One region of the Streptomyces nigra genome, then DNA from elsewhere that is predicted to be linked to it. Evidence: riboswitches for the same ligand, from Rfam matches in the RefSeq annotation. Region 1 holds a riboswitch; each other region holds the start of a gene.
The links. Region 1 has a riboswitch for cyclic di-AMP ahead of DC008_RS20295 (transglycosylase SLT domain-containing protein). Riboswitches for the same ligand answer to the same signal wherever they lie in the genome.
Positions count from the first base shown of each region.

Region 2: linked by a shared signal. The riboswitch ahead of DC008_RS04380 (C40 family peptidase) and the one ahead of DC008_RS20295 (transglycosylase SLT domain-containing protein) in region 1 are both predicted to bind cyclic di-AMP.
Region 3: linked by a shared signal. The riboswitch ahead of DC008_RS26360 (M23 family metallopeptidase) and the one ahead of DC008_RS20295 (transglycosylase SLT domain-containing protein) in region 1 are both predicted to bind cyclic di-AMP.
Region 4: linked by a shared signal. The riboswitch ahead of DC008_RS29710 (LysM peptidoglycan-binding domain-containing M23 family metallopeptidase) and the one ahead of DC008_RS20295 (transglycosylase SLT domain-containing protein) in region 1 are both predicted to bind cyclic di-AMP.

Region 1 covers NZ_CP029043.1:4,360,768-4,365,249, reverse strand. Annotated here, with positions in the region: gene DC008_RS20300 (polyprenyl synthetase family protein) at 117-1,127, opposite strand; cyclic di-AMP (ydaO/yuaA leader) riboswitch at 1,880-2,055, shown strand; gene DC008_RS20295 (transglycosylase SLT domain-containing protein) at 2,063-2,797, shown strand; gene DC008_RS20290 (HAD family hydrolase) at 2,861-3,691, opposite strand; gene fahA (fumarylacetoacetase) at 4,104-4,482, shown strand, end outside.
Region 2 covers NZ_CP029043.1:949,582-954,063, reverse strand. Annotated here, with positions in the region: partial or broken gene DC008_RS04395 (DUF397 domain-containing protein) at 1-114, opposite strand, end outside; gene DC008_RS04390 (helix-turn-helix domain-containing protein) at 124-990, opposite strand; gene DC008_RS04385 (ATP-binding protein) at 1,204-1,665, shown strand; gene DC008_RS04380 (C40 family peptidase) at 1,828-2,301, opposite strand; cyclic di-AMP (ydaO/yuaA leader) riboswitch at 2,305-2,502, opposite strand; gene DC008_RS04375 (ABC transporter permease) at 3,122-4,138, opposite strand; gene DC008_RS04370 (TetR/AcrR family transcriptional regulator) at 4,247-4,482, shown strand, end outside.
Region 3 covers NZ_CP029043.1:5,689,909-5,694,390, forward strand. Annotated here, with positions in the region: gene DC008_RS26350 (M16 family metallopeptidase) at 1-98, shown strand, start outside; gene DC008_RS26355 (M16 family metallopeptidase) at 95-1,483, shown strand; cyclic di-AMP (ydaO/yuaA leader) riboswitch at 1,697-1,860, shown strand; gene DC008_RS26360 (M23 family metallopeptidase) at 1,873-2,658, shown strand; gene DC008_RS26365 (GntR family transcriptional regulator) at 2,852-3,547, shown strand; gene DC008_RS26370 (HPr family phosphocarrier protein) at 3,750-4,031, opposite strand; gene DC008_RS26380 (bifunctional acetate--CoA ligase family protein/GNAT family N-acetyltransferase) at 4,209-4,482, shown strand, end outside.
Region 4 covers NZ_CP029043.1:6,465,360-6,469,841, reverse strand. Annotated here, with positions in the region: gene DC008_RS29725 (Glu/Leu/Phe/Val dehydrogenase dimerization domain-containing protein) at 1-15, shown strand, start outside; gene DC008_RS29720 (TetR/AcrR family transcriptional regulator) at 87-698, shown strand; gene DC008_RS29715 (SGNH/GDSL hydrolase family protein) at 765-1,550, opposite strand; gene DC008_RS29710 (LysM peptidoglycan-binding domain-containing M23 family metallopeptidase) at 1,854-2,774, opposite strand; cyclic di-AMP (ydaO/yuaA leader) riboswitch at 2,779-2,940, opposite strand; gene DC008_RS29705 (tyrosine-protein phosphatase) at 3,510-4,307, shown strand; gene DC008_RS29700 (DUF6126 family protein) at 4,345-4,467, opposite strand; gene DC008_RS29695 (helix-turn-helix domain-containing protein) at 4,464-4,482, opposite strand, start outside.

The sequences.
Region 1 (4,482 bases):
GGAGCCAACTCCGCGTACACCTGCGGTATGACGCCGGAGGGGTGGACGTCCCCCGACCCGTAGGGGTCGAGGGAGTGGACGTTGCGAGGGTGCGACGGGGTGGGGGGCCGAGCGCCTCAGCCGGCCCGGTGCACCACGGCGTCGCACAGCTCCATCAGCGCGGCCTTCGCGTCGTTCTCCGGCAGCGGCGCCAGCGCGGCACGCGCGTCCTCCGCGTAGCGGACGGTGTCCCGGCGCGCCTGCTCCAGCGCCGGGTGCCCGCGCAGGGCGGCCAGCGCCTCGGCGAGCCGGTCGTCGTCGCTGAGGTCGGAGTCCAGCAGCTCGCACAGGGCGATGTCCTCCGGCAGCCCCAGGCGCTCCGCACGCTCGCGCAGCCGCAGCACCGGCAGCGTCGGGATGCCCTCGCGCAGATCGGTGCCGGGCGTCTTGCCGGACTCATGGGAGTCGCTCGCGATGTCCAGGACGTCGTCCGCCAGCTGGAAGGCGACCCCGAGCCGCTCGCCGTACTGCGTGAGCACGTCGACCACGGTCTCGTCGGCGCCCGACATCATCGCCCCGAAGCGGCAGGACACCGCGACCAGCGAGCCGGTCTTGCCGCTCAGCACATCGAGATAGTGCTCCACGGGGTCCCGGCCGTCCTGCGGCCCGGCCGTCTCCAGGATCTGCCCGGTGACCAGCCGCTCGAACGCCTCGGCCTGCACCCGCACCGCCTCCGGCCCGAGGTCGGCCAGGATGTGCGAGGCGCGCGCGAAGAGGAAGTCGCCGGTCAGGACCGCGACGGAGTTCCCCCAGCGGGTGTTCGCGCTGTCCACCCCGCGCCGGACCTCGGCCTCGTCCATCACGTCGTCGTGGTACAGCGTCGCCAGATGCGTCAGCTCCACCACCACGGCCGACGGCACGATCCCCGGGGCATACGGGTCCCCGAAGCGCGCGGCGAGCATCACCAGCAGTGGCCTGAAGCGCTTCCCGCCCGCCCGCACCAGATGCTGGGCGGCCTCGGTGATGAAGGGGACCTCACTCTTGGTGGCTTCGAGCAGTCCCTCCTCGACAGCCGCCAATCCGGCCTGGACATCGGCTTCCAGAGCCTGGTCCCGCACGCTCAGCCCGAACGGCCCGACGACGGTCACGAGGGGTCTCCTGTCTGCTGGTGTCTTTCGGCTGGTTACACGGTTTGTCGATAGGTCGCTGCCATCACTCAAGTCAGCGTATCCGGTCACGTTTCGATCACCGATGCCGCCCACCCGTCCACCACGGGCGACATCGGTCCACGGTCGGTATGTTTTTCGATCACCTGATAAGGGTGGAGATTCATCGATTTATCGGCATGTCACTGTGTGTAGCCACGCTGGCACCCGCCACTCCGCATCGCCGATCACGGACCCGCTCCGTACGGCAGCCCGTCTACCCCGGCCCGCCCCGGAGACGCCCTCTCCGCCACCTCCGCCCTGTCCGGCCACTCGGCACCCGCACACCCCCGCGCCCGACACCCACTCAACGACATGCACGGCACGCGAGGTTCCCCGACGTATCCGCAAAACGGACTTTCCGAACTCAAGGGACAGATAGGCGAGCTGACGAGGCCCGTCCGACGAGCAGGCAATAAACGGGGAGTTGGAGCCATTGCCCGATTTGCCGTTGTTGTGATCGCCGTGAGTTGGGTCACGCGACGCCGCCCCCCACCCCTTCCCGCCGGACCCCTTCGTCGCCTTACGACAAAAGCGAGTTGAGCGTTGGCAACCGCAAAGGATCAAGTACCCCATACGCCCCAGACCATGGTCAACTAGCACGTCAGGTGTCTGCGGCACTTGTTCCCGACATGTGCTCTCGCATACGTTCCGCTCTGTCGGGCGGACGCCGAATCCTGCCGCCGCCCGAGTCATCCACCTACGCACTCACGCACGGCAGGAGCGGGGGACCCAGGTAAGTCGCCGTACCGGACGCCTTGATGGCGCCCGGTCCGGCTAGGGGTGAAGTCGCGTCGTCCCACGACGACACGACCGGGCATCTCCCGCCCGAACCCGACAGCTCACCTCGCAGGCGCCGGAGAGGAACGAACAGCGCCATGTCCCGAGGCAAGCACCGCCGCACCCGTACCAGCCCGCTCGCCCGCCGCGTCATCGCCGCCGGCACCGGTACCGCCGCCCTCGCGCTCCCCCTGCTGGGCGCCACCACCGCGAGCGCCGCCGAGCCCGCCAAGGTCTCCACCGTGGCCAAGACCGGCTCGGTCAGCTACACCACCAAGAAGGGCGACACCCTCTACGGGATCGCCGACCGCTACGACGCCAAGGGCGGCTGGCGTCAGCTCTACAAGGACAACCGCAAGGCCATCGGCGACAACCCCCGGCTGATCCACCCGGGTGTCGACCTGAAGGTCCGCGCCACGAAGAAGGCCACGCCTGCCAAGGCGAACACCGCGTCCGCCCCCGTCAAGAAGTCCGCCGTCGCCCAGGCCACCCAGGCCTCCGCGAAGACCTACGCGAACAACCTCGACGGCTGGATCCGCGAGGCGCTGGACATCATGGCGCAGAAGGGGATCCCCGGCAGCTACGAGGGCATCCACCGCAACATCATGCGGGAGTCCTCGGGCAACCCGGCCGCCATCAACAACTGGGACTCCAACGCCGTCGCGGGCACCCCGTCCAAGGGCCTGCTCCAGGTCATCGACCCGACCTTCGCGGCGTACCACGTGGCGGGCACCGCGTACGACCCCTTCGACCCGGTCGCGAACATCACGGCCGCGTGCAACTACGCGGCCGCGCGCTACGGCTCGATCGACAACGTGAACGGCCCCTACTAGGCCCCACGTTTTCCGGCCCACGTCCCGGCCGTGTTCCGCCGGCGCTTCCCCTGTCCGACAGATCTAGTGGGGGAACTCGGCCAGGCTGCAGGCGAAGAGTCTCTCGAGGACGACGGCGATGCCGTCGTCCTCGTTGGACAAGGTGATCTCGTCCGCGACCGCCTTGAGCTCCGGGTGCGCGTTGGCCATCGCCACCCCGTGGGCCGCCCAGTCGAACATGGGGATGTCGTTGGGCATGTCCCCGAAGGCGATCGTCTCGTGCGGGCCCAGACCGAGGTGCTCGGCGGCGAGCGCGAGGCCGGTCGCCTTGGTGATGCCGCATGGCTGGAGTTCGACGGTGCCCGGCCCCGACATGGTGACCGTCGCCAGCGAACCCACCACCGCGCGGGCCGTCGCCGCCAACTCGTCGTCGGTCAGCGTCGGATGGCGCAGCAGCACCTTGCTGATCGGTTCGCACCACAGGTCGTCGCGGTGCCGCACCCGCACGGCCGGCAGGGTGGGGTGCGGCATCAGATACCCCGGCTCGATGAGCGTGAGCCCGTCGACGCCGTCCTGGTCGACCGCCGCGTACACCTGTCCCACCTCGGCCTCGATCTTGCCGAGGGCGGTCTCCGCCAGGTCCCGCTCCAGGGTGATGGACCACAGCAGACGGTTCCGGCCGGCGTCGTAGAGCTGCGCGCCCTGTCCGCACACCGCCAGTCCCCTGCTGCCCAGCACGTCCAGGAGGGGCCGCACCCTGGGCGCCGGGCGTCCCGTCACCACCAGGTGCTGGGCACCGGCCACCGCCGCCTGCGCGAGGGCCGCGAGGGACCGGTCGGAGAGCGTGTCGTCACCTCGGAGGAGGGTCCCGTCCAGGTCAGTGGCGATGAGTGAATATGCGATCGGTGCGGCCATGATCAGAGAATACGGACAGGAAGGCCCATCGACTCGACCTGAACCGGACGGCTGCTCGGTTCACATGAGTTGACACTCGTTCCGGTCCCAGTTGTGTCCAAGCGCGCACAACCAGCGCCCGTTTATGGCGATTTCGCCCCACGCGATCATCCCGGTCTTTCTCTCGGCCGTCCTGTCGGCCTTCTTGTCGGCCTTCCTGCGGGCGAGTTGGGGCCGCTCCCCGGTGACGATGCCTGTGACGACACATGTGATGACGCGTGCGACGCCACGGCCGGCCCCGGCCACCTGGGGCGGAGCCGATCGCCCTCCCCGGCGTCCCTGGCATGTTCACCCTGCCCAAGACAGCCACCTCACCCGTAACGTGGGCCCGACCACATGGCTTACGGAGCGTATGAGAGTGAGGCAGCACCCCATGCCCCCCTTCGATCTCCCCGAGGGCGACCCCTTCGGCGCGCACAACCTGCCGTACGGCGTCTTCTCCCTCCCGGGCACGGACTCCGCGCGCCGGGTGGGCGTCCGGCTCGGCGACCACGTCCTCGACGCGGGCCGCGCGGCCGAGGCGCTCGGCTCGCCGTACGCCCCGCTGCTCGCCCAGGAGTCGCTGAACCCGCTGCTCGCCGCGGGCCGCACCACCTGGTCGGACGTCCGGCGGGCGCTGACCGCCTGGGTGACGGTGCCGGCGCACCAGGAGGTGGTCGCGGACCTGTTCCACCCGCTCTCCTCCGTGACGCTGCACCTTCCGTTCGACGTCGCGGACTACGTCGACTTCTACGCCTCCGAGAACCACGCCC
Region 2 (4,482 bases), 3.4 Mb from region 1:
GTGCGGCCGGGCCGTCTCGACGCAGTTGTTCGCCCCGGTGCTGTAACTGCTGCGCAGCCATCGTGCGTCCGGGAGTTCGGTGCTCGACCTGAGGTTCCGAGGCAGTGCGGTCATGGTGCCTCCTTACGCGCCGCCACCTATCGCGGCGATGTGATCCAGCGATTCCTCGGGCGAAAGGGCGTGGAGCCGAAGGGTGTCGAAGGCCTCCGTGTAGGCCTGGAGGTCTTCTTTCCGTTCGAGATAGAGGCTACTCGTCAAGTGGTCGAGAACAACCACGTCCAGATCAGAAGTGCTCGAAAATGAGAAGATAACGAAAGGCCCGGTGACGCCGACATGCTCACCGGCCGTGAACGGCAGCACCTGCAGGGTGACTTGGGGCAGCCGCGCCGCCTCCACCAGCCGCTCCAGCTGGCGCCGCATCACCTCGGGGCCTCCGACCTCCCGGCGCAGCACCGCCTCGTCCAGCACCGCGCTGAACCGCAGCGGCGGATCGGCCCGCAGCACCTCCTGCCTGGCCAGCCGCACCGCGACCAACGCGTCGATCCGGTCGTCGGTGCCGTCGTCCGTCCCGCCGGTCGCCGCCCGGGTCACCGCCCGCGCGTACTCGGGCGTCTGCAACAGGCCGGGCACCACGGACGTCTCCAGCGTGCGCATCGCGCGGGCCTGGGACTCCAGACTGATGAAATCCCGGTACGCCGGCGGCAGGACCCCGCGGTAGGCGTGCCACCAGTGGTGCCGCCCGGCGCCGTCGGAGCCGGCCAGCGCCAGCAGCACCTCCCGGAGCCGCGCGTCCCGGACACCGTAGGCGTCGAGCAGTAAGCGCACATCGGCCGGTTTCACCCCGCTGGCACCGGTCTCGATACGGCTCACCTTGGACTGGTGCCAGCCCACCAGGCGGGCCGCCTCCCCACTGGTGAGCCCGGTCCCGGTGCGTAACGCACGCAGTTCCGCGCCCAGTTTCCGGCGGCGTACCGCCGGGCCGTGCTGCATGGGCAACTCCTTACTCCGACCGGGCCGCCCAAATACGGTCTGCCGTCGCAGAGTTCACCGCTTCGAGCGACAGATATATGCATATCTTGGCGGATCGCCACCCGTGACCGCCGCGGTGATGGCAGTCTGGCGGCGAAGCACCAGTCCGGGACCGTACTCGAACCCTCCGCTCCGTGTCGGACTGCGGTCCCGTGGGAAAGGGACGACGTCGCCATGGCAGACCATCTGGAAGCATCCGTCACTCTGCCGAGCGATCCCGCCTCGGTCTCCGCGGCCCGGTCCTATGTGGTCACCACACTCGCCGAGTGGGGACTGCCGTCGGACACGGACACGGCGGACACCATCCGGCTCATCGTCTCCGAACTCACCACGAACGCGGTACAGCACACCCTGGGGCAGTCGCCCACCTTCACGGTGGACCTCGAGCTCGACCGTGACGAGCAGCTGCGCATCGGGGTGACCGACAGTCATCCCCGGTTCCCCAAACGGCTTCCGGCCGCCGTCCAGCAGGACAACGGCCGGGGCATGGTGATCATTCGCTGGCTGACCGCCGAGTGCGGCGGCCGGCTCCGGGTGTGGCCGACCCGTGAGGGCGGCAAGACGGTCTCCATCGAGCTGCCGTGGACCGTACCGGCCTCGCCGGTCACGGTCGCGACGCCGCAGGACACCCCCTAGAAGCGCCGCGTGGCGCCGCACCGGGCGCCATGCGGCCCGCTCCGCCCCCGTCGGCCCCGGGAGGCCCCGGAGGCGCCGGAGTGCCCGGCCCGTGCCGGACGCCCTCCGCGCCCCGGGAGGGCGCCGGCGGGGGTGGGGGCGCCGTCGGCGCCCCCACGAGGGTCACTTGACCCGGCCGTACCAGACGCTCCTGGTCCAGATCTTCTGCAGCCGGACCACGTCACCGCTCTTGGGGGAGTGCCAGATCTTGCCCTTACCCGCGTAGATGCCCACGTGGTAGACGTACGACCCCGAGTGGAAGAAGACCAGGTCCCCCGCCTTGCGGTTCGAGGCGGAGATGTGGCGGGTCTTGTTGTACTGCTGGGCCGCCGTGCGCGGCAGCTTCTTGCCGGCCTTCTTGAACGAGTACAGCGTGAGCCCGGAGCAGTCGAACCGGTTCGGCCCCGTGGCGCCCCACTTGTACGGGGAGCCCTTCTTCGAGGCCGCGATCTGAAGTGCCTTCGTCGCCGGCGTGGCGGCCTGCGCCTCCGAGGCGAGACCGGGCGTCACGATCGAGCCGCCCACCGCGGCGAGAGTGAGGGCCGAGGCCGTACCGGCCCTGGCCATGAGCGACGGGACACGATTGAGCGCAGTCATGCGCAACCCTTCGTCAGCCGCCTGTGAAGGATGACCTGTCGGATTCGGGCTGGCGAAGTTGCCCGGCCGCAATGTCGCGGCTTCACCCCAAGGGTTGCTCGGTTCGAACGAACGTCCGTACCGGCGACCCGTCTTGCTCGGGTCCTCCACTCCTGCCGATCCACTCCTGTCGACCGGTCATCCGGGCGGCGGCAGGACTCGGCGTCCGCCCGGATCGCCCCGCCGCTGCGGCGGGGTCTTGTCGTCAGTCAGGGATCTTGGCGCACGGAAGAACGAAAATCCCAACGGAACCGGGGATTTGTGGTGTTACTCACCACTCACCCGTTCGGGTGGACGCTACTGCGTTCGAGGTCGTCGCCGGATACCCGACGAGCCCCGGACCAGCGGCGGAAGGCTCAACCCGGGCTGTGCGTCCCGTCCCTGACGCAAGCCGTACGAGCGCGTGGACGGAGTGCGGAATACGCCGATGGGGGGTACGCCATTCGGTCCGTTTCGGCGCGTCGGCGGACGTTCCGAGCCGGGCGGCGTGCCCGGGACGCGGCTGTGGCGCCGTCAACTGTCGGAGCGCGCCACCGGCGTGGCACGAGCCGTGCGGCGCCGCCCGTCCGGGACGCGCGGCGCACGCTCCAGCGCCCGTACGCACGGTCCCGTCCCGCCCGACGCCGCGTCAGCGCCGGCGCGCCCCGGGGTGACGGCCGATCAACTCGTCCGCCGGAACCGGGACGTACGGCCGTTCGCGTGGTCACGGCCGCCGGAGACGCCGAGGCCGTGCGCCCCCGTCCGCTACAGCGGGGGCGCACGGCCGGTTCGCGGGGCCGGGTCAGGCGGCGGTGGCCGGTTCCCGGGCGGTGGTCGGCTCCGGGCTGGTGCCGTCGGCCTTGAGGCGGTCTCCGAGGAGGACCGCGCCGAGGCCGACGGCGGCCCACCAGGTCAGGGTGAGGGCGGGGCCGACCGCCGCGGCGCCGTCGAAGAAGGACACCGACCGCAGCAGGGTCGTGCCCGCGCCCGGCGGCAGCCACTGGCCGATGGTGCCGACCGGCTCCGGCAGCATCCGGGGCGCCGACGCCGCCCCGGAGAACGGGTTGCCGATCAGCATGACGGTGGCGGCCATCAGGCCGACGCCGGCCGGTCCGAGGAGGGCGGCGAGCCCGGCGACGGCGGCGCTCACGGCGAGGGTCATCAGCGCGAACACCCCGGCCTCCGCCCACCAGTCACCGGTGATCACACCCAGCCAGCTGTGCGCCAGCGCGGCGGCGATCAGGCCGATCAGGGCTGCGACGCCCGCGAGAGCGCCCGCGGCGCCCAGACCGCGCAGCCCCAGCAGGGTGACGGCGGCCCCCGCCGCCAGGCCCGCGAGGGCGAGCGGCAGCACGCTGGAGTTCAGGGCCGCCCCGCGCGGGTCCTCCTCGGGTGCGGGCACCACGTCGACGGTCTCCACCTGCGTCCCCTCGGCGGCCGCCTGTCCGGCCACCGCCTGCTGCAGCAGCTGGGCCACGGCCGGGCTCGCGGCGGACGCGGTCAGCAGCTTCGGCCCCTGGGGTGTCACCACGACCGCGCCGTACACGTCCCGGTCCTCGATGGCCTCGCGGGCGGCCGGCTCGTCGGCGTAGCGGTGCACGTCGAACGCGCCGTCGTGGGCGGACAGCTGTCGCTCCACCTGCGTCACGGCCGCGGCGGGCCCCGCCACGCCGAGCGGGAGGTCGCGCGGCGCGGTGCGGGCGGCCGGCCAGGCGAACGCCCACAGGGCGAGGGCGGCCAGTACGGGGACGAGCACGACCACCGCGACCAGGCGCCGGGGTGCGGGCTTCCTGGGCGGTGTGGCGGACGGCGAGGACATGGGATCTCCCGTGATCTCAAAAAGAAGGATCGTTCGTTTTTGGTGAGTCCACCGTGCTCCCCGATGTCGATGCTTGTCAAGAAGGAATGTTCGTTTTAGCTTGAGGGCATGGCCCGCGTATCCCAGGAACACCTCGACGCACGCCGCCGCCAGATCCTCGACGGCGCCGCCCTCTGCTTCGCCCGCAACGGCTTCCACGCCACCTCGATGCAGGACGTGCTGAAGGAGGTCGACCTCTCGGCGGGGGCCGTCTACCGGTACTTCAAGGGCAAGGAGGAGCTGATCGGCGCGATCGTCGCCGAGGTGCTCGGCTCGGTCCGCGCGGCGTTCGAGGAGGCCGCCCG
Region 3 (4,482 bases), 1.3 Mb from region 1:
CCCGGCTGCGCCCCGACAACCGCGCGGTGCTCGTGTACGAGCCGACCGCCACCGAGGCCGACGAGACCACCGACGAGAACGAGGAGTCGGCGCAGTGACCGAGCTCGCCAGCATGGAGTTCCACCCGCAGCCCCAGGCCGGCGCGCCCCGCCCCTGGGCGTTCCCGGCCCCCGAGCGCGGCACGCTGGACAACGGTCTGACGGTGCTGCGCTGCCACCGCCCCGGCCAGCAGGTCGTCGCGGTCGAGGTCCTCCTCGACACCCCGCTCGACGCCGAGCCCAAGGGCCTCGACGGTATCGCGACGATCATGGCGCGGGCCCTGTCCGAGGGCACCGACAAGCACACCGCCGAGGAGTACGCCGCCGAGCTGGAGCGCTGCGGCGCCACCCTCGACGCCTACGCCGACCACCCGGGCGTGCGCGTCAGCCTGGAGGTGCCGGTCTCCCGGCTCCCGAAGGCGCTGGACCTGCTCGCCGACGCGCTCAGGGCGCCGCTGTTCGCCGACGCCGAGGTGGAGCGCCTGGTGCGCAACCGCCTCGACGAGATCCCGCACGAGCTGGCGAACCCGTCGCGCCGGGCGGCCAAGGAGCTGTCCCGGCAGCTGTTCCCGGCGTCCTCGCGCATGTCGCGCCCGCGCCAGGGCACCGAGGAGACCGTCGCCGGCATCGACTCCGCGGCCGTACGCGCCTTCTTCGAGCGGCATGTCCGCCCCGCCACCTCCACCGTCGTGGTCGTCGGCGACCTGACCGGCGTCGACCTGGACGCCCTGCTGGGCGACAGCCTGGGCGCCTGGACCGGTTCGCAGGCCGAGCCGCGGCCCGTCCCGCCGGTCACCGCGGACGACACCGGGCGGGTCGTCATCGTGGACCGCCCCGGCGCCGTCCAGACGCAGCTGCTGATCGGCCGGATCGGACCCGACCGGCACGACCGCGTATGGCCGGCGCAGGTGCTCGGCACGTACTGCCTCGGCGGCACCCTCACCTCCCGCCTGGACAAGGTCCTGCGCGAGGAGAAGGGCTACACGTACGGCGTGCGCGCGTTCGGCCAGGTCCTGCGCTCGGCGCCGGACGGCACCGGCGCCTCGATGCTCGCCATCACCGGCTCCGTCGACACCCCCAACACCGGCCCCGCCCTGGACGACCTGTGGACCGTCCTGCGCGGGATCGCCGCCGAGGGACTCACCGACGCCGAGCGGGACTTCGCCGTGCAGAACCTCGTCGGGGTGGCGCCGCTGAAGTACGAGACGGCCGCCGCCGTGGCGGGCACCCTGGCCGACCAGGTCGAGCAGCATCTGCCCGACGACTACCAGGCGAAGCTGTACCAGCAGCTCGCCGCCACCGGCACCGTCGAGGCCACGGCCGCGGTCGTCAGCGCCTTCCCGGCGGACCGCCTCGTCACGGTCCTCGTCGGGGACGCCTCGGCGATCCGGGAGCCCGTGGAGGCCCTCGGCATCGGTGAAGTCACCGTCGTGACGGCCGAGTAGAGGATTCGCCGGCCCCGCGACGGACCGGCGCGCGAGGCGAGCCCCGGTGACGGCTGTGTCACCGGGGCTCCCTTATGCCCGAATTGATGCGGAGGTTGCCTGTCTGCCCTGTGGGATGCACTACAAAAGCCCCGATCCGTTTGGGAATTGAAAGCCGCCCCGCTTAGCGTCTTCCGGGCTGTTCGTCCAGCAGTGCGCCGCGTCCGCGGCACCGGACAGTCATCGCCGAGTCCCCGTACGGCGCGAGCCAGGGGAGCCGGGGACCCATCGCAGTCCCTGGGGTGAATCGGACGCCCGCGCAGCCGCGAGGGGGCCCGTAGGAGACCTTCCTGCTCCGAACCCGTCAGCTAACCCGGTAGGCGAGAGGGAAGGAAAGGATCAGCCACCACATGGCGTTCAGCTGCGCCTCGGGGAAGAACCGCCCCTCCGGGAAGCACCGCAAGCCCGGCCGGTTCGAGCGCACCACGGCCCGCGCGGCCGGTGTCGCCGCCCTCACCGCCACCGGCGTCGTGGGCACCCTCGCGGCCCCGGCGCTGGCCGCCGAGCCCGCCGCGGAGCAGACCGGCCTCATCCCGGTCGTCGCCGTCGAGGACACGATCGCCCTCCAGATCGACGCGCAGGCCGCCGCCCAGGAGCGGGCCGCCGCCGAGGCCGCGGCCCGTAAGCAGGCCGCCGAGGAGGCCGCGCGCCACCTGGCCGCCGAGAAGGCCAAGGAGGAGCGCGAGGCCAAGGAGCGCGCCGCCCGGGAGGCCGAGCGCAAGCGCCTGCTCTCCTACGTATCCCCGATCGCCGGGTCGTACGTGTCCACCTCGTACCAGTCCGGCGGGGCCGTCTGGTCCTCCGGCAGCCACACCGGTATCGACTTCCACGCCGCGAGCGGCACCTCCGTGCACGCGGTCGGCGCCGGCACCGTCGTGGAGGCCGGCTGGGGCGGCGCCTACGGCAACAACGTCGTGATCAAGATGAACGACGGCACCTACACCCAGTACGGCCACCTGTCGTCCATCGGCGTCTCGGTCGGCCAGACCGTGACCCCCGGCCAGCAGATCGGCCTGTCCGGCGCCACCGGCAACGTCACCGGGGCGCATCTGCACTTCGAGGCGCGCACCACCGCCGAGTACGGCTCCGACATCGACCCCGTCGCCTACCTCCGCTCGCACGGCGTCGACATCTGAGACCTCCGGCGTCTCCGACCGCCTTACCGCAGCCCCGGCTCCCGAGCCGGGGCTTTCGGTCTTTCTGGACAATGACTGTCCAAAAAATATCCATGGATTCCGGCCTGCCGTCGGAAATTGACGCTCCTTGCCATAGAGTCGCTGAACACACGTCATTCGTCGACGTTTCACGGGGATTAAGGCGGAGGTCGGCATGCGTATTCCGGCGCACTCGGTGTGCACCGCGATCCGGGACGACATCGTCGCCGGTGTCCTGGAGCGCGGCGGCCGTCTCACGGAGGAAGTCCTCGCCCGCCGCTACGGCGTCTCCCGTGTCCCCGTGCGCGAGGCACTGCGCACCCTGGAGGCGGAGGGCTTCGTGGTGACCCGCCGGCACGCGGGCGCGTGCGTGGCGGAGCCGACCGAGCAGGAGGCCGCGGACGTGCTGGAGATGCGCACCCTGCTGGAACCCCTCGGCGCCGCCCGGGCCGCCCAGCGGCGCACCGAGGCCCACCTCAAGGTGCTGCGCGGGCTGGTCAGGCTGGGGCAGGAGCGGGCCAGGGGCGGCAACAGCGAGGATCTGCGCTCGCTGGGCGGCTGGTTCCACGAGACGCTGGCCCAGGCGTCCGGCAGTACCGCGCTGACCTCGACGCTGACCCAGCTGCGGCACAAGATCGCCTGGATGTACACCGTGCAGGCGTCCGCCGACCCCGCGGAGATCTGGGCCGAGCACGGCGCGATCGTGGACGCGGTGGCGCGCGGCGACGGCGAACGCGCCCGCGCGCTCACCACCCTGCACACCGAGCGCGGGCTGTCCGCGCACCGGCTGCGCTTCGGCTCGGGCGGCGACCGCACGGAGCGTGTGAGGAATTCGCAACATGCCGTAAACATGCCGAGCCTGCGGAATTAACACCGGCACCGTATACAAAGAAGAGCAATTTCGGGGCGGTGAATTCCCGCTGCCCTTTTTCGGGTGCTCGGGTAATTATGGAGCCCGCCGCCGTGAGATTCCATGCGCTCCGGGCGGTAATGCGGTGGGAAAGACCAAGCCGCGCCCGCCGGTCAGGCGGACGCGGCTTCCTGGTTCCGTGCGGGATACCCGCCCGGACCCCTCAGACCGTCGCGGGCAGTTCGTCGAGGCCCTCGGCGACCAGCTTGGCCAGACGGTCGAGGGCGGCGTCCGCGCCCTCGGCGTCGGAGGCCAGGACGATCTCCTCGCCACCCTGGGCGCCCAGGCCCAGGACGGCCAGCATCGAGGCCGCGTTGACGGGGTTGCCGTCGGCCTTGGCGATGGTCACCGGGACTCCCGTGGCCGTGGCGGCCCGGACGAAGATGGAGGCGGGGCGGGCGTGGAGACCCTCGGCCCAGCCGACGTTGACGCGGCGCTCAGCCATGTGTTGCTGCCCTTCGTGGTTCAGGGTTGTCTAGACCAGTTTCCCACACGAGGGGGGCCCGGCGGAACGGCCCGGGCGCCCCTGCCTCGACGGCCGCCGGATCCCGGCCCCGGCCCGCGGGACGTCGGGACCAGCCTGCCTCGCGCCGGTGTCGTACGCGAGCCGTAACCTGGCCCCATGCAGAGCGCCTCGGACCGGCACGTGTACCCCGCCCACTGGGAAGCCGACGTGGTGCTGCGCGACGGCGGCACCGCCCGCATCCGTCCCATCACCGTCGACGACGCCGAGCGCCTGGTCAGCTTCTACGAGCAGGTGTCGGACGAGTCGAAGTACTACCGCTTCTTCGCGCCCTACCCACGCCTGTCCGCCAAGGACGTCCACCGCTTCACGCACCACGACTTCGTGGACCGGGTGGGACTCGCGGCCACCGTCGGCGGCGAGTTCATCGCCA
Region 4 (4,482 bases), 2.1 Mb from region 1:
GGCCGGCACCGCTGATCTCCGGGCAACCGGGGCCCACGGGCCGGGTCGGCGCGGGCCGTTAGGGTGACGGCGTGGCGAGGGCGAGAGTGCGGTTGAGTGTGGCGGAGCGGCGGGCGGACCTGCTGCGGGCCGCCGTGGAGCAGATAGAGGCGCGGGGCGTGGCGGCGGTCAGGATCGCCGACGTGGCCTCGGCGCTCGGGGTGAGCAACGCCCTGGTGCTCTATCACTTCGACACCAAGGAGAAGCTGGTCGCCGCCGCGTTCGCCCACGCGGCCGAGGGCGACCTGGCGCGGCTGCGCGGCATCCTGGGCCGCCGTACGACGGCGGTACGGCGGCTTCGGGCGGCCGTGCGGTGGTACGCGCCGACCGGTCAGGCCAAGGGCTGGCGGCTGTGGATCGAGGGGTGGGCGGCCGCGTTGCGCGAACCCGCCCTGCGGGAGGTCACCCGTGAGCTCGACCGGCAGTGGAAGAGCGCCCTCGCCGGGGTCCTCGCCGAGGGCGCGGAGGCGGGCGAGTTCGCGTGCCCGGACCCGGCGGCCGCCGCGCTGCGCCTGACCGCCCTCCTGGACGGGCTCGCCGTCCAGCTGACGTCGTATCCCGGGTCGCTGTCCCGCGCGCGGGCGCAGGAGTGGGTGGACGAGGCGCTGGCCCGGGAACTGGGCCTGGACCGGGCCGCGTTGACGGCCTCGCCGCGCTGAGCGGCCGCCGCCCGGGACCGGCGGGGCCCCCGGGCGGCGCCGCGCCCCCCCGTCCGTCCCCCCGGGTCAGGCCACCGACTCGATCCGCATCTTGATGTCGTACGGCGAGAGCGTGCCCTTGGCCGTCACATGGTCCCCCGAGGACTGGCCGCGCAGCCGCCGTCCGATCCACGGCACCAGGTACTCGCGCGCCCACTGGACGTCGTCGCGGCGGATCTCCAGCGTCCCCCGGGGTGGCAGCGGCGGCCAGGGCTGGTCCGGGTCGGCCGGGATCTCGAGGCCCAGGACCTGGCCCGCGCGCAGCGCCACGCGCGTGTGCCCCTCGGGAGAGAGGTGGAGCCGGTCGCTGTCCCAGGCCCGGCGGTCCTGGACGGTCCGCAGGGACCACAGGTCGAGCACCGGGCAGCCGTAGCGGTCGGCGATGGCGCGGACGTGCCCGTTGTAGGTGGCGATCTTGCCGCGCAGGTGCTTCAGCACGGGTACGCCACGGGTGTCGAAGCCCGTCGTCACCATCACGGTGCCGGCGGCCGAGGTGAGCCGGACGACGGCCCGCTCGAACCGTTCGGCGACCTCGTCGGGGTCGGTGCCGGGCCGCAGGATGTCGTTGCCGCCCGCGCAGAACGACACCAGGTCCGGGGCGAGTTCGACGGCCTTGGGGACCTGTTCCGCCACGATCTGGTCCAGCAGTCGCCCGCGCACGGCGAGGTTCGCGTACCCGAAGTCGCCCTCGGGACGCCGGTCGGCCAGAAGGACCGCGAACCGGTCGGCCCAGCCGACGAACGACCCGTCGGGGCCGGGGTCGCCGACGCCCTCGGTGAAGCTGTCCCCCACCGCGACGTACGACCCGATCACTGCTCTGCTGTCACTCTTCGAATCGTCTGTCACGTCGGGACATGATTCACCTTCCGATGTGACCTACGCGACCGTAGGAAGGGGTTGACGAGCGGTGAGATAAGCCACTGCCAAAGCCTTCACCAAGTCCGGAATACGGCTCCGCACAGGGGCGTTGACCGCCGAAACGCCCGCGCGTGCACCCGCGGGCCCACGACGACAGGCCGAAGGCCGGACCCGGGGGTGGGGTCCGGCCTTCGGCGTGCGTGTCAGGCAGGTGGTGCGCATGCGTGTCAGGGAGGTGGTGCGCGCCGTGTGCGGGGGTCAGCCGATGGCGACGCCCTTGGAGCGGAGGTAGGCCACCGGGTCCACATCCGAGCCGTAGCCCGGCGCGGTGCGGATCTCGAAGTGCAGGTGCGGACCGGTCACGTTGCCGGTCGCGCCGGAGAGGCCGATCTGCTGGCCCGCGGTCACCGTCTGGCCGCTGGAGACGGACAGCGAGGACAGGTGGGCGTACTGGGCGTAGTAGCCGTCGGCGAGCCGGATGACGACCTGGTTGCCGTACGCGCCGCCCCAGCCGGCGGAGACGACGGTGCCGGCACCGACCGCCTTCAGGGGGGTGCCGGTGGGGGCGGAGAAGTCCACACCGGTGTGGTAGCCGCTGGACCACATGCTGCCCGCGACCTTGTACGAGGTGCCGACGGCGGAGGCGGAGACCGGGGCGCTGAAGCCGTTGACGGTGCTCGCCTCGTCGGCGCTCTGGGCGGCCGGGGCGGCCTTCTGCGGCGCGGCGGGCTTGGCGGCGGGCTTCGCCGAGGACTTCGACGCGGACGGGGCCGGGGCGGACGCCTTCGGGGCGGCGCCCTCGGCCTTGGTGCCGATCGACAGCTTCAGACCCGGGTGGATGAGCGACGGGTCGGCGCCGACGGCCTCACGGTTGTCGGCGTAGAGCTTCTTCCAGCCGCCGCGGACGTCCTGCTGGTCGGCGATCTTCGCGAGGTAGTCACCGCGCTTCACCTCGTAGGTGCGCGTCTTCTGGGCGGAGGCCTTCTGCGCCGGGGCCTTCTTGGCGGCGACCTGGACGGACTGGACCGCCTTCTCCGGAACGGACTGGCCGGTCGCGGCGTTTGCGCCGGTGGCCCCGATCAGCGGCAGCGCGAGAGCGGCGCCACCGGTTCCGGCGACGGCGATCGTCCGGGTGAGGCGCAGGGACTTGGGACGGCGGTGCTTACCCTTCGCGGGCATGACGAATTCCTCTCCGGCGCCTGCGAGGTGAGCTGTCGGGTGCGGGCTGGAGATGCCCGGTCGCGTCGGGACGCGACTTGACCCCAAGCCTGTTCCGGAGACCGGAACAGGCGATGTACCTGTGGGTCCCCCGCTCCTGCCGTGTACGGGTGAGTGTGCGCGGATTCCGGTCGGCGGCAGGATTAGGCGTCCGTCCGGATTGGTGGCGAACGTAAGCGAGAGAGACGCAAGGGAACAAGTGAGGGGTTCCGCCCGAATGCGTTCACCTTGATCCCTTACGGCATTCAACGGTCACCCTGCGTGCATTTCGAAGGGACCTCTTTGCTCGAAGTCCCGGGAAAAGCACGATGATTACGTGGACATGACGGGCGACGCACCGTCACGGATATGACGCTCCTCACGTGACGCCGCTCCAGCTTTCCTTATTACGGAGCGAGTTGGAATGAAGGCATTAATTCGGACAGAAACCCCAGATGTGACTCCGATGGATATCCGACCCATTGAACCTTCCCGTCGATTCCGATCCGAATACGACATGAGGTGCCCGCAAAACCGGACGAAGTGCACGTTGACAAAGATGACATCAGCCGACTTTCGCCCGTTTCGACCCATTGCCACCGAGTCATCCCCTGTGGACAACTGAATGGCGCACGCAGCCATGTCGTATCGTCGGAGTCGCACCTCGCCGGCCTCATCGCCGAGCCGCGCCGGCGGGGCCGACCGGGAGGAGCCCCCGTGACGCAGCAGATCCCGTCGACCGAGCCCGAACTGGCCGGTGTGCGCAACTTCCGCGATGTGGGCGGCCTGCCCACCGTCGACGGACGACGGGTGCGGCACGGCGTGCTGTTCCGCAGCGGCCACCTCGCCCACGCCACCCCCGAGGACGCCGCCTTCCTCGACTCGCTGGGCCTGCACACGATCTTCGACTTCCGCAACGCGGCGGACCAGAAGCTGGAGGGCCCCGACGTCGAGCTGCCGGGCGTCCGCAATGTGAACCTGCCGCTGTCCGACCCGGCGGACGGCGCGGAGTTCTGGAAGATGGTCCGGGACGGCGACCTCGACCAGCTGCGGGAGATCCTGGCCGACGGCAAGGGCGCCGACCGGATGATCGCCTCCTACCGCTCGATGGTCACGGACCGGACCGCCGAGCACTCCCGGATCCTGCAGTCTCTGGTGGAGGACAGCGTCCCGGCCCTGATGCACTGCGCGGCCGGCAAGGACCGCGCCGGCCTGTCGATCGCGGTGACGCTGCTCGCCGTCGGCGTCGAGCGCGAGGCGATCGTCACCGACTACCTGAAGTCCAACGAGAAGCACCGCCGCTACAAGGTACGGCGCAGCGGCAGCAACCCCTCGGCCTACTCGCCCGAGGTCATGGAGCTGCTGAGCCCGCTGTTCGACGCGCGGGCGGAGTACCTGACGGCGGCCTTCGACACGATCGACGCGACCTGGGGCGACGTCGACACCTACCTGGGGCAGGGCCTGCGGCTCACGCCGGAGGCCCGGGAGCGCCTGCGGGAGCGCCTGATCGACTGAGGGACGCGGGGTACGGCCCGAGGGGCACGGGGTACGTCTACTGCCCGCCGCCCGCCTCGAAGAGGAAGTAGACGAAGGCGGCGAAGACGTGCCCCACCGCGATGTAGATGATGAGCCGCACCCACAGGGCGCGCGGGAACTTCTCCTCCATGTCGCTCATGGCGTCACTCCAGGG